2 linked regions of the Variovorax paradoxus genome follow. The main gene of each other region encodes a partner of the protein of the gene in region 2 in a complex. Links are inferred from orthologs where the notes say so. Each region holds a gene or a part of one and is shown on either strand. Other genes may lie near its edges.

Region 1 (5,507 bases), 2.4 Mb from region 2 along the record:
TTCCCCGGCCGTCCCGTGCCGGGTCTTGCCGAACCGCCATGAACCCCAGCTACAAACCCAGCGACGTCGAGTCCGCTGCCCAGGCGCAATGGAGCGCCGCCGATGCCTACCGCGTCACCGAGGACGCGAGCCGCAAGAAGTATTACGCCTGCTCGATGCTGCCGTACCCCAGCGGCAAGCTGCACATGGGCCATGTGCGCAACTACACCATCAACGACATGCTCACGCGGTACCTGCGCATGAGCGGCTACAACGTGCTGATGCCCATGGGCTGGGACGCCTTCGGCCTGCCGGCCGAGAACGCGGCGCTCAAGAACGGCGTGCCGCCCGCCAAGTGGACCTACGAGAACATCGACTACATGCGCGGCCAGCTTCAGGCCATGGGCCTGGCGATCGACTGGAGCCGCGAGATCGCCACCTGCGATCCCAGCTACTACAAGTGGAACCAGTGGCTGTTCCTGAAGATGCTCGAAAAGGGCATTGCCTACCGCAAGACCCAGGTCGTCAACTGGGACCCGGTCGACCAGACCGTGCTGGCCAACGAGCAGGTGATCGATGGCAAGGGCTGGCGCACCGGCGCCACGGTCGAACGCCGCGAGATCCCGGGCTACTACCTGAAGATCAGCGACTACGCCGAAGAACTGCTCGAGCACACCCAGCACAAGCTGCCCGGTTGGCCCGAGCGCGTCAAGCTGATGCAGGAGAACTGGATCGGCAAGAGCGAGGGCGTGCGCTTCGCCTTCACGCACGACATCCACGACGCGAGCGGCCAGCTGATCCAGGACGGCCGCATGTATGTGTTCACCACGCGCGCCGACACCATCATGGGCGTCACCTTCTGCGCCGTGGCGCCCGAGCATCCGCTGGCCGCGCACGCCGCCACGCTCGACCCCAAGGTCGCGGCCTTCATCGAGGAATGCAAGGCCGGCGGCACCACCGAGGCCGAGCTCGCCACGCAGGAGAAGAAGGGCGTGCCCACGGGCCTGACCGTGACGCACCCGATCACCGACGAGCAGGTGCCGGTGTGGGTCGGCAACTACGTGCTCATCAACTACGGCGACGGCGCCGTGATGGGCGTGCCCGCGCACGACGAGCGCGACTTCGCCTTCGCCAACAAGTACGGCATCGAGATCATCCAGGTGGTGCTGGTCGACGACGAGCCGCACTTCGACTATCACAAGTGGCAGGACTGGTACGCCGACAAGCAGCGCGGCGTGACCATCAACTCCGACAACTTCAGCGGCATGACCTACAAGGAGGCCGTGGCCGCCGTGGCGCATGCGCTCGGCCAGAAAGGCTTGGGCGAGCTGCAGACCACCTGGCGCCTGCGCGACTGGGGCGTGAGCCGCCAGCGCTACTGGGGCACGCCGATCCCGATCATCCATTGCGACGAGCACGGCGCGATGCCGGTCCCCGAGAAGGACCTGCCCGTGGTGCTGCCGACCGATTGCGTGCCCGACGGTTCCGGCAATCCGCTCGCCAAGCACGAAGGCTTCCATGCCGGCGTCGTCTGCCCGGTCTGCGGCAAGCCCGCGCGGCGCGAGACCGACACCATGGACACCTTCGTCGACAGCTCGTGGTACTTCATGCGCTACTGCGATCCGAAGAACGACCAGGCCATGGTGGCCGAGGGCGCCGACTACTGGATGCCGATGGACCAGTACATCGGCGGCATCGAGCATGCGATTCTTCACCTGCTGTACGCGCGCTTCTGGACCAAGGTCATGCGCGACCTGGGTCTGGTGAAGGTCGACGAGCCCTTCAGCAAGCTGCTCACGCAGGGCATGGTGCTCAACCACATCTACTACCACCGCGACGAGCGGGGCGGCAAGAACTACCACCCGCCGCTGGAGGTCACGCCCACGCTCGACGCGCAGGGCCGCATCGTCGGCGGCACCACCGCGGACGGCACCAAGGTCGAATACGGCGGCGTCGGCAAGATGGGCAAGAGCGAACGCAACGGCGTCGACCCGCAGGACCTGATCGAGAAGTACGGCGCCGACACCGCGCGCCTCTACACCATGTTCACCGCGCCGCCCGAAGCCACGCTCGAGTGGAACGACGCGGCCGTCGAAGGCAGCTACCGCTTCCTGCGCCGGGTCTGGAATTTCGGCGTCGCGCAGGCCGACGTGCAGCCGGCGGCGATCGCCGGGCAGGCCTTCGGCAAGGCCGCGCAGGCGCTGCGCCGCGAGGTGCATACCGTGCTGCGCCAGGTCGACTACGACTACCAGCGCATGCAATACAACACGGTGGTGTCGGGCGCAATGAAGCTGCTCAATGCGCTCGAAGGCTTCAAGCCTGACGGCAGCGCCGGCGACACGGCCGCGCTGCGCGAAGGCTTCGGCATCCTGCTGCGCTGCCTGTATCCGGCCACGCCGCACATCACGCACCAGCTCTGGCAGCAGCTCGGCTACGACAAGGAGCTGGGCGATCTGCTCGACGCGCCCTGGCCGGTGGTCGATGTAGGCGCGCTCGAGCAGGACGAGATCGAGCTCATGCTCCAGGTCAACGGCAAGCTGCGCGGCGCGCTGCGCGTGCCGGCCGGCGCCTCCAAGGCCGAGATCGAAGCGCTCGCGCTTTCCTGCGACGACTTCGTCAAGTTCGCCGAAGGCGCGCCGGCCAAGCGCGTCATCGTGGTTCCCGGCCGGCTGGTCAACGTGGTCATCTGAACGAACGACAGAAGCATGAACAATCGCAACGCCCCGCTGCCGCGCCGCGGCTTTCTCCTGGGTCTTGCCGCGGCGGGCGCCAGCCTGGGCCTGGCCGGCTGCGGATTCGAACTGCGCAAGGCGCCGGTGTTCGCGTTCAAGACGCTGTCGGTGTCGGGCAATTCGGAACTGATCAACCGGCTGCGGCGCGAAATGCGGGCCGCCGGCACGGTCACGCTGGTGCCGCCCGAGCAGGCCCAGACCGCCGACGCGATCCTCGAGATCCTCGGCGAGAACCGCGACCGCATCGTGATCTCGACCAATTCGGCGGGCCTGCTGCGCGAGCTGCAGCTGCAGCTGCGCGTTCGCTTCAGCCTGCGCACGCCGGGCGGCAAGATGCTGCTGGCGCCCACCGAGGTGTCGCAGACGCGCGACCTGAGCTTCAACGAAACCAACGCGCTCGCCAAGGAAGGCGAGGCCGAGCTGCTCTACCGCGACATGCAGGCCGACATCGCGCAGCAGCTGATGCGCCGCCTCGCGGCCGTCAAGGAACTCTAGGCTCGAGCCCACGCCGGCCGCTTTCCATCCATGCAACTTGCCAGCGCCCAACTGGGCTCCCATCTGCAGAAGGGGCTGAAGCCTCTCTACACGATCCACGGCGACGAGCCGCTGCTCGCGCAGGAGGCGGCGGACGCCATCCGCGCCGCGGCGCGCCTGCAAGGCTATACGGAGCGCAGCTCGTACACCGCGGCCGGCGCGCACTTCGACTGGAGCGCGGTGCTTGCGGCGGGCGGCTCGCTCTCGCTGTTTGCCGACAAGCAGATCGTCGAGATCCGCATTCCCTCGGGCAAGCCCGGCAAGGACGGCAGCACGGCGCTGCAGCAGCTGGCCGAGGGCGCGCCCGGCAACGACAGCACGCTCACGCTGGTGATGCTGCCGCGGCTGGACAAGGCCACGCGCACCGGCGCCTGGTTCTCGGCGCTCGAGAACAACGGCGTGAGCCTGCAGGTCGATCCGATCGAACGCGCCGCGCTGCCGCAGTGGATTGCGCAGCGCCTCGGGCTCCAGGGCCAGCGCGTGATGCCCGGCGACGAAGGCCAGCGCACGCTGCAGTTCTTTGCCGACCGCGTCGAAGGCAACCTGCTCGCCGCGCATCAGGAAATCCAGAAGCTCGCCCTGCTGCATCCGGCGGGCGAGCTGAGCTGGGAGCAGGTCGAAGGCGCCGTCAACAACGTGGCGCGCTACGACGTCTTCAAGCTCTCCGAGGCCGTGCTGGCCGGCAACCCGCAGCGCGTGGCGCGCATGCTCGACGGCCTGCAGGCCGAGGGCGAGGCCGAGGTGCTGGTGCACTACACGATCGCCGAGGACATTCGCGCCCTCAAGCGCGTGAAGGACGCCATGGCCGCGGGCCGGCCGCTGCCCATGGCGCTGCGCGAGAACCGCATCTGGGGCCCGCGCGAGCGCGCCTTCGAACGCGTGCTGCCCCGGCTCGACGACCGCATGCTGGCCCGGCTGCTGCGCGCGGCCCATGTGGTGGACGGCATCTGCAAGGGCCTGAAGCAGCCCGACTGGCCCGCCAGCAGTTGGCAGGCCCTGCAGCGCCTGGCGCTGATGCTGTGCCGCGCCTGCAGCAGCGCTGCGCTTGCTCCCTCTCCCTCCGGGAGAGGGTAGGGGTGAGGGCGCAAAGCCCGGGGTTGATCCAAATGCAGGAAAATGCCGGCATGAACGCGTTCAACGTCAGCGAGCACATGCAGACCCTCGGCCTGCAGGCAAAAACCGCCGCATTCCTCATGGCCCGTGCGGATGCAGCTACCAAAAACAGAGCATTGAAGGCGCTGGCCAAGCGCCTGCGCGAAGCCGGCCCTGGCTTGGCCGAGGCCAACCAGAAGGATCTGGCGCGCGCCACGGCCGCCGGGCTTTCGGCGCCGATGGTCGACCGCCTCAAGCTCACGCCCAAGGTCATCGAGACCGTGGCCCTGGGCTGCGAGCAACTCGCCGGCATGGCCGACGTGATCGGCGAGATCATCGGCATGAAGCAGCAGCCCAGCGGCATCCGCGTGGGCCAGATGCGCGTGCCGATCGGCGTCTTCGGCATGATCTACGAGAGCCGCCCCAACGTGACCATCGAGGCCGCGAGCCTGGCCATCAAGAGCGGCAACGCCGCGATCCTGCGCGGCGGCTCGGAGGCGATCGAGTCGAACAAGGCGCTGGCGCTGCTGGTGTCCGGCGCGCTGGCCGAGGCCGGCCTGCCGGTCGATGCGGTGCAGCTGGTGCAGACCACCGACCGCGAAGCCGTGGGCCAGCTCATCGCGATGCCCGAGTTCGTGGACGTGATCATCCCGCGCGGCGGCAAGGGCCTGATCGAGCGCATCAGCCGCGATGCCAAGGTGCCGGTCATCAAGCACCTGGACGGCAACTGCCACGTCTATGTGGACGACACGGCCGAGTTCGAAATGGCGCTGCGCATCGTCGACAACGCCAAGACGCAGAAATACAGCCCCTGCAATGCGGCCGAAGGCCTGCTGGTGTCGGCCGCGGTGGCGGAAGACTTCCTGCCCCGCATCGCCGCGATCTTCGCGGCCAAGGGCGTGGAAATGCGCTGCGACCCGGCGGCGGCCCGGATCCTGCGCGCGGATGAAACCCTCGGTTCCGGCGCAAGGGTCGTCGATGCGGTCGAGTCCGACTGGTCCGAGGAATACCTTGCCGCCGTGATCAGCATCAAGGTGGTCGAAGGGGTCGACGAGGCCATTGCGCACATCAACCGCTATTCGAGCCACCACACCGACGCCATCGTCACGCGCGACCATGTGCATGCGCAGCGTTTCCTGCGCGAGGTCGATTCGGCCAGCGTCATGGTCA
Region 2 (7,691 bases):
TTCGGCCACGGCGGACGGCGCCTCACTGCGGCGCTCCATCTCGCGGGTGCTGCCGTCGCGGCGCGGAAATGCGATGGGCGGTGCAGGAGGCGGCACGGGCACGCGCTCGCGGAACATCGCGACACCGATCACGCCCACGTCGTCCGGCCGGCCGGTGCGGCTCGCGTACGAATTGCCGATGGAAGTGAATTCGAACGCCGCGATCTGCGAATCGCTCTTGCGCCAGCCCGTGATGTCGCTGCGCTCGCCGCCGGAAAACACATAGCCGTTCTGCAGCACGCCCGCGGTTTCGCCGGTCACGATGTTGACGCCGTCCACCGACATCACGGCCATGATGCGTTCGCCCATCGCATTGCGCGCACGGATCGCGTAGCGCGCGCCTGGCCGTCCGGCCACCCAGTATTCGCCGCGGTGGCGGTAGATCGGCAGTTCGCGGCCGCTGGCGCGGTCGAGCACGCTGAGCTGCATCAGCGTGCCGATGCGGTCGTAGGTTGAAGGTGGCCGCACGGGGCTTTCGGCGCAAGCCGGGAGGGCGCCCAGCGCGGTCCATGCGAGGGCGGTCGAGAAAAGCAGTCTGCGCTTCATGATGTCTTTCCTTGCCAGGAGTGGATCGGTACGGCTTCTACGGAGCAGCACCGGCGGCAGGGTCAAACGCGCGCAAAAAAAATGGCGCTGACTCTTTCGCGGCAGCGCCAGGCGTCATGTCTTTGGTCTAGATGTCTTCGAGCAGCGGATACGGCAGCGGCTCGACCGTGAGCGCCGGCCCGTCGGGGCCGCCGGCATGCAGTCCGCCGGTTTCGAGCGCCGAGATCTGGATCGAGATCAGCGCGGCCCAGCCGCCGCCGGGCGCCGGCGCAGCCTGTGCCACCGTGCCCACCGGCTGCTCGGCGTCGCCGGCTGCGAACACTTCCTGGCCCGCGCTCACGGGCGCGTCGGCCTGCACGAGGTAGGTGCGCCGCTTCAAGGTGCCGCGGAACTGGCTGCGCGCCACGATTTCCTGGCCCGGGTAGCAGCCCTTCTTGAAGTTCACGCCGCCCACGGATTCGTAGTTGATCATCTGCGGCACGAAGGCCTCGACCACCGGCGCGGTCAGGGTCACGATGCCGCTGCGAACCTCGCTCCATTGCCAGAGCTGCGCGTCGAGCGCCGGGCCCGCGGGCACCGGGCTGCCGGTCGGCGCGATCCACATGGCGCGCGGCACGCCGTCGGCCGGGTAGAGCGACACCGAACTGATGTCTTCGCCGATGGCCGTGCGCTGGCCGGGCAGGGCTGCGGCATCGAGGCCATTGGCTGCCAGTGCGGTACCGGCAAGGCCGTAGAGCGCGAACTGCTCGGTGGCGTCGGTGAGCTTTGCCTTGGCGCGCAGCACGTACATCGACAGGCGCTTGAGCGTGGCGGCCAGGATGTCGCGGCTGCAGACCAGCAGCACCAGGTCGGGCTGCGGCCGGATGCCGACGAAGCTGGCGATCACGCGGCCCTTGGCGGTGCAAAGCGCGGCCAGGCGGGCCTCGGTGGCGCCCAGCAGCGCGAAATCCTGGGTGAGCTGGCCATGCAGGAAGCTGGCGGCATCAGCGCCTTCGGCGCGGATCACGCCCAGGTGAGTAAGAGTGGTAACACCGTTGAGAACGACAGTAGTCATCGCTGAATTATCATGGCCGGAGCCGTTCCGTCGGGTCCGCAGGGAATCCCGCCCCGATTCCCGCCGGGCCACCGGCTTTTCGTCCTGATTCGTTTTCCTTTCTCCGCTAAATCATCGGACCCGTGCGCCGCTTCTTCCTCACGCTTTTTCTGCTCGCCGCCCTGGCTGCGCTCGGCCTCGGCGCGGCCGGCCTCTGGTGGGTGCATCAGCCGCTCAAGCTGCCCGCGCCCAGCGTCGATCTTTCCGTGGAACCCGGCACCACGCCGCGCGGCGTTGCGCAGGCGGTGGCCGACACCGGAACCGACGTGCAGCCACAGATGCTCTATTTCTGGTTCCGCATCTCGGGCCAGGACCGCCAGATCCGGGCCGGCAGCTACGAACTGGAGCGCGGCATCACGCCCAAGATGCTGCTCAACGTGCTGGTGCGCGGCGAGGAAGCCACGCGCAGCCTGGTGCTGGTCGAAGGCTGGAACATCCGGCAGGTGCGCGCCGCGCTCGCCAAGGCCGACCAACTCAAGCCCGAGACCGTCGGCCTGCCCGACGATGCCCTGATGGCCAAACTGGGCCGGCCCGGCGTGCATCCCGAAGGCCGCTTCTTCCCCGACACCTACACCTACTCGAAGGGCTCGACCGACGTCGCGCTGCTGCAGCGTGCCATGCGGGCCATGGACAAGAAGCTCGAAGCCGCGTGGGCCGCCAGGGCGGCCGATTTGCCGATCCAATCGGCGGATCAGGCGCTTATCCTGGCCAGCATTGTCGAAAAGGAGACAGGAAAAGCCAAGGACCGCTCCGAGATCGCCGCCGTTTTCGTCAACCGGCTGCGCGCCGGCATGCCGCTGCAAACCGACCCGACCGTGATCTACGGCCTGGGCACCGCGTTCGACGGCAACCTTCGCAAGAAAGACCTGCTGGCCGACACCCCCTGGAACACCTACACGCGCGGCGGCCTGCCGCCCACGCCCATCGCCATGCCGGGCAAGGCGGCGCTGCTGGCGGCGGTGCAGCCGGCGCAAAGCAAGTCGCTGTACTTCGTTTCGCGCGGCGACGGCACCAGCCAGTTCAGCAGTTCGCTCGACGACCACAACCGCGCGGTCAACCGCTACCAGCGCGGCGGCGGCGAACCCAAACCGAAAGTTGCGCAATGAGTGAGGGCCTGTTTCTGACGCTCGAGGGCATCGATGGCGCCGGCAAGTCGAGCCATCTCGACGCCATGGAGGCGCTTTTCAAGGCCCGCGGCCGCACGGTCGTGCGCACGCGCGAGCCCGGCGGCACACCGCTGGCCGAAACCCTGCGCGTGCTGATCCTCGAGCAGCCGATGGACCCGCTGACCGAATCGCTCCTGGTGTTCGCGGCGCGGCGGGACCACGTGGTGCGGGTGATAGAGCCGGCGCTGGCACGCGGCGACGTGGTGCTGTGCGACCGTTTCACCGACGCCACCTTTGCCTACCAGGGCGCGGGCCGCGATTTCGATACGCAGGTGCTGTCGACGCTGGAGCAATGGGTGCAGGGGGGCAGGGGAGCGGCAGGGCTGCTTCAGCCTCACGTCACGCTCTGGTTCGACCTGGCGCCCGAGATCGCCGCCCAGCGCCTGGCGGGAGCCCGCCTGCCCGACAAGTTCGAGTCCCAGCCGGTCGAATTCTTCCGGCGCGTCGCGGCGGGCTACGCGGCTCGCGCGGCGGCCGATGCGCGGCGTTTCGTGCGCATCGACGCCAGCCAGACGCGCGACCAGGTCTGGCAGCAGGTCGAGACGGCGCTTGTCGCACGCGGCGCGCTGGCACCCGCAAGCGGAGCGGCACGATGAGCACGCCGGCGCTTTCGCCCTGGCTGCATCGGCCGCTCGCGGAGCTCCTGCGCCAGCGCGGCCATGCCTGGCTGCTGCAGGGGCCCTCGGGCCTGGGCCAATACGAACTCGCGCTGGCGCTTGCCGCCGCCTGGCTGTGCGAACAGCCCAAGGAGGAGGGCGGCACCGCCTGCGGCCATTGCCCGAGCTGCCATGCCATCGAGGTGCGGACCCACGCCGACCTTTGCGTGCTGATGCCCGAGGTCGCCATGCAGGAACTGGGCTGGCCGCTCGACGAAAAGGCGCAGGCCGACATCGACGACAAGAAGCGCAAACCCAGCCGCGAGATCCGCGTCGAGGCCATGCGCGATGCGGTCGGCTTTGCCCAGCGCACCAGCGCCCGCGGCCGCGGCAAGGTGGTGCTGGTGTATCCGGCCGAGCGCATGAACACCATCACCGCCAATGCGCTGCTCAAGACGCTCGAGGAGCCGGTCGGCGATGTCCGCTTTGTGCTGGCCAGCGAGGCGGCCTGGCAATTGCTGCCGACCATCCGCAGCCGCTGCCTGGGCTTCACGCTGCCCTGGCCCGGGACGGCCGAAGCCGAAGCCTGGCTGGCCGCGCAGGACGTGCCCGCCGCAGATGCCACCGCATTGCTGCGCGCCGCCGGCGGGCGGCCCAGCGATGCCTTGCGGCTCGCGCGCTCCGGCCAGTCGCCCAAGGCCTGGTCGCTGCTGCCCAAGGCCGTTTCGCGCGGCGACGTGGCCGCCCTTGCGGACCAGTCGCCATCGCAGGCCATCGGCTCGCTGCAGAAGCTCTGCCACGACCTGATGGCCGTTGGCAACGGCGCCGCGCCGCGTTTCTTCGAGGCCGCCGACCTGCCGCCCGCCGTGCCTTCGCACCTGGCGCTGGCGCGCTGGTCGAAGTCGCTCGCGAACGCGGCCCGAACCGCCGAACATCCCTACAACCCGGGCCTGATGCTGGAAGCGCTTGTGAGCGAAGCGCGAACCACCCTAAACTCTGCTGCTCGCCGCCCATGAACCAACCAGCCGCATCCGCACCCGCCGCCCCGGCGCCTCAACGGCCGAGCGTGATCCAGCTCGCCATCAAGGAAAAGGGCGCGCTCTATGCCGCCTACATTCCGCTCTTTGCCGAAGGCGGCATCTTCATTCCGACCTCGCGCGAATACCGCCTGGGCGACGATGTCTACGTGCTGCTGACGCTCCCCGAAGACCCGCAGCGCTACCCGGTGGCTGGCAAGGTCGCATGGATCACGCCGCAGCGCGCCGCGGGCAACCGGGCACCGGGCGTGGGCATCCGTTTTCCGTCGGACGAAAAATCGCGCCAGCTCAAGGCCCGCATCGAAGCGGCGCTCGGCGGTTCGATGGCCTCCGACCGCCCGACACAGACTATCTAGGCTCGCCCCCAGGCTGCGCGCACTTCGTGTCGCTACGCCCACCCCCTACCGGGGGCGACACCAGAGGCCCGGCAAAGCCGGTTCCTCGGTGTCCCTGGCATAAGCCAGACAATCAGCGCCATGTTCACCGATTCCCACTGCCACCTCACTTTCCCTGAATTCGCGGACCAGATGCCGCAAATCCGCGCCGCCATGGCCGAGGCGCAGGTCGATCGGGCCTTGTGCATCTGCACCAAGCTCGAGGAGTTCGACGATGTGCAGGCGCTGGCCGCGCGCTACGACAACTTCTGGGCCAGCGTCGGCGTGCATCCCGACAACGAGGACATCGCCGAACCCACGGTGGACGACCTGGTGCGCCGCGCGGCCTTGCCCCGCGTGGTGGCCATCGGCGAAACCGGGCTCGACTACTACCAGATGGAAGAACGCAAGGGCGGGCGCAGCATTGCCGACATGGAATGGCAGCGCGACCGCTTCCGCGTGCACATCCGCGCCGCGCAGCAAACCCGCATGCCCCTGATCATCCACACGCGCGAAGCCTCGGCCGACACGCTGGCGATACTCAAGGAGGAGGGCGAGGACGGCTCCGGCAACGCTGCGGGCGGCGTGTTCCATTGCTTCACCGAAACCGCCGAAGTGGCCCGAGCGGCGCTCGACCTGGGCTTCTATATTTCCTTTTCCGGCATCCTGACCTTCAAGAAGGCGCAGGACCTGCGCGACGTGGCGGCCTTCGTGCCGCTCGACCGCATGCTGATCGAAACCGACAGCCCCTATCTGGCACCCGTGCCGTACCGCGGCAAGACCAACAATCCGTCGTACGTGCCGTACGTCGCCAGGCAGATCGCCGAACTGCGCGGGCTGCCGCTCGAAGAGATTGCGCGAGCCACGAGCGACAATTTTGAAACGCTGTTCAACGCGATAAAAACCAAATGAAGAAATGCATTAAGAAGTTTCTGTATCTTATTGTCGTAGCAGCAACTTTTATCGCGCATGCCGGTTCGTTCGAAGACTTCTTCCGGGCTGTGCGCGGCGACAATGCCAGCGGCGTGCGCACCCTGCTGAACCGCGGCTTCGACCCCAACACGCGCGATGAGCACGGCCAGACCGGCCTGATCATCGCCTTGCGCGAACCATCGCCCAAGGTCGCACAGGTGCTGCTCGAATCGCCGCAGACCGATGTCGACCTGGCCAACGCCAAGGACGAAACCCCGCTGATGCTGGCCGCCATCAAAGGCCAGCAGGAACTGGTCGCCCAGCTGCTCAAGCGCGACGCCGCCGTCAACAAGACCGGCTGGACGCCGCTGCATTACGCCGCCAGCAGCGGCCAGCTGAGCATCATGAAAGTGCTGCTCGACAACTACGCCTTTATCGATGCGCAATCGCCCAACGGCACCACGCCGCTCATGATGGCCGCGATGTACGGCTCGACCGAGGCCGTGAAGCTTTTGCTGGCCGAAGGCGCGGACACCACGATGAAGAACCAGCTCGGCATGACGGCCGTCGACTTCGCGACCAAGGCCAACCGCCCGGAAGCCGCGCAGTTGATCGCGGCGGCGGCCGACACCAAGGCTGCCCCGAAGGCGATCCCGAAGGATGGCAAATGGTGACGCCGGCGGGTTCCTTCGCATCGCATTGAAGGGCCGGATTCGCCGCATCGGCAGGCCCGGGAAAACGCCAGAAAGAGGGCGCCTGCGCATCGTGCGAGACTCTGCGCAGAAGGAGAAGCAGAGATGAATACGTTTCTATTCATGGTCTTTTTGCTGGCCGTCGGACTGCTTGGGTTCGCAGCAATCGCCAGAAACAGGTCGGCGCAAAACAGCAGCGGCTTCGTCGACAAGCCCAAGGCGCGCCCGCCGCTCACGGCGCGCGAGCAGGCCATGTACAACCGGCTCGTGCAGACCCTGCCGGATCTCGTGGTGCTGCCGCAGGTCAGCTTCGGTGCATTGCTCACGGCCCGCACGCGCGCAGCGCGAAGCTCGTTCAGCCGGAAGATCGCCGACTTCGTCGTGTGCGACCGCTCGTTCAAGGTCGTGGCCGTGGTCGCATTCGGCGGCGACAAGAGCAACAAGGGCAAGTCGCAGCGCGACTTGGACCGCGATGCGCTGCTGGTGGAGGCCGGCTACCGCGTGCTGCGATACCCGAGGTTGCCGGACGTGGGCCGCGTGGAGGCGGACTTCGATCCAACGCTGGCATCGGTGAGTCCGATGGGGTCCTGAGGGCGGGCTTGGTTTGCCAGGGATCGGGCCTCATTGGGTATTCCTGAAAGGAACACAATGTGCATTATGTTAAATGACATAAACAACAAGTCCCCCCTCCAGGACCTGTCGCCCGCGCCCACTGCTTCTTGCAGTTGCCCCAATAAGTCCTTGTCGCATTGGCAGTCGTCCGACAGACCCGTCGGGATCAGCTCTTGGGCTTTGCGTATTCCTCGGCGCTCATCACCTCGAAGCCAACGAACGGGTCGTTGCCTTCGACCCATGCGTCGTGGCCCGGTGGAATGGTGTACGACATGCCTTCCTCCAGGGTGGTCTTCGAGCCGTCGTTCATTTGCACGGTAACCCGCCCGGAAACCACGTACCCGACGTGAGCGACCTGGCAGCTGTCCGTGCCGACGACCGGCTTGATGCACTTCGACCAGCGCCATCCGGGCTGGAACTTGAAGCGTCCCAGCGTGTACCCCTCGAGGCGGACCACTTCGACCCGGGTCTTTTCGGGCTCCCGAACCTCATCCGGTTCGTCGTGGGATTTCGTCTGAAGCTTGGTGACATTCATCGGATTTGCCATCACTACTCTCCTTGCACGAGTGAGCAGGCAGGCCGCGCCAGCCTCGTGCAAAGCCGCGCGTCGAACGATCGAATGGT

Evidence for each region. The genes of interacting proteins can lie anywhere in the genome.
Region 1: the proteins of QFZ47_RS26235 (region 2) and holA are in contact, whole or in part, in a cryo-EM structure (PDB 8GIZ), measured with the Escherichia coli proteins. The link is inferred for Variovorax paradoxus from one-to-one orthologs.

Annotation. Positions count from the first base shown.
Region 1 is NZ_JAUSXL010000002.1:2,367,366-2,372,872, forward strand. The notes cover bases 2,448-5,277. They hold holA (DNA polymerase III subunit delta), read left to right. Parts: upstream 2,448-3,236; coding sequence 3,237-4,319; downstream 4,320-5,277. Other genes in these bases: leuS (leucine--tRNA ligase), read left to right, coding at 2,448-2,669; QFZ47_RS14870 (LPS-assembly lipoprotein LptE), read left to right, coding at 2,685-3,206; QFZ47_RS14880 (glutamate-5-semialdehyde dehydrogenase), read left to right, coding at 4,370-5,277. Outside these bases: more of leuS, read left to right, coding at 39-2,447; more of QFZ47_RS14880, read left to right, coding at 5,278-5,507. UniProt on the Escherichia coli protein: Part of the beta sliding clamp loading complex, which hydrolyzes ATP to load the beta clamp onto primed DNA to form the DNA replication pre-initiation complex.
Region 2 is NZ_JAUSXL010000002.1:4,770,418-4,778,108, reverse strand. What follows is about bases 2,447-5,446. They hold QFZ47_RS26235 (DNA polymerase III delta subunit-related protein), read left to right. Parts: upstream 2,447-3,436; coding sequence 3,437-4,456; downstream 4,457-5,446. Other genes in these bases: QFZ47_RS26225 (TatD family hydrolase), read left to right, coding at 4,954-5,446; QFZ47_RS26230 (PilZ domain-containing protein), read left to right, coding at 4,453-4,833; tmk (dTMP kinase), read left to right, coding at 2,781-3,440; mltG (endolytic transglycosylase MltG), read left to right, coding at 2,447-2,784. Outside these bases: QFZ47_RS26255 (hypothetical protein), read right to left, coding at 1-585; CAF17-like 4Fe-4S cluster assembly/insertion protein YgfZ, read right to left, coding at 713-1,639; more of mltG, read left to right, coding at 1,762-2,446; more of QFZ47_RS26225, read left to right, coding at 5,447-5,763; QFZ47_RS26220 (ankyrin repeat domain-containing protein), read left to right, coding at 5,760-6,437; QFZ47_RS26215 (DUF2726 domain-containing protein), read left to right, coding at 6,561-7,046; QFZ47_RS26210 (cupin domain-containing protein), read right to left, coding at 7,234-7,614. UniProt on the Escherichia coli protein: Part of the beta sliding clamp loading complex, which hydrolyzes ATP to load the beta clamp onto primed DNA to form the DNA replication pre-initiation complex.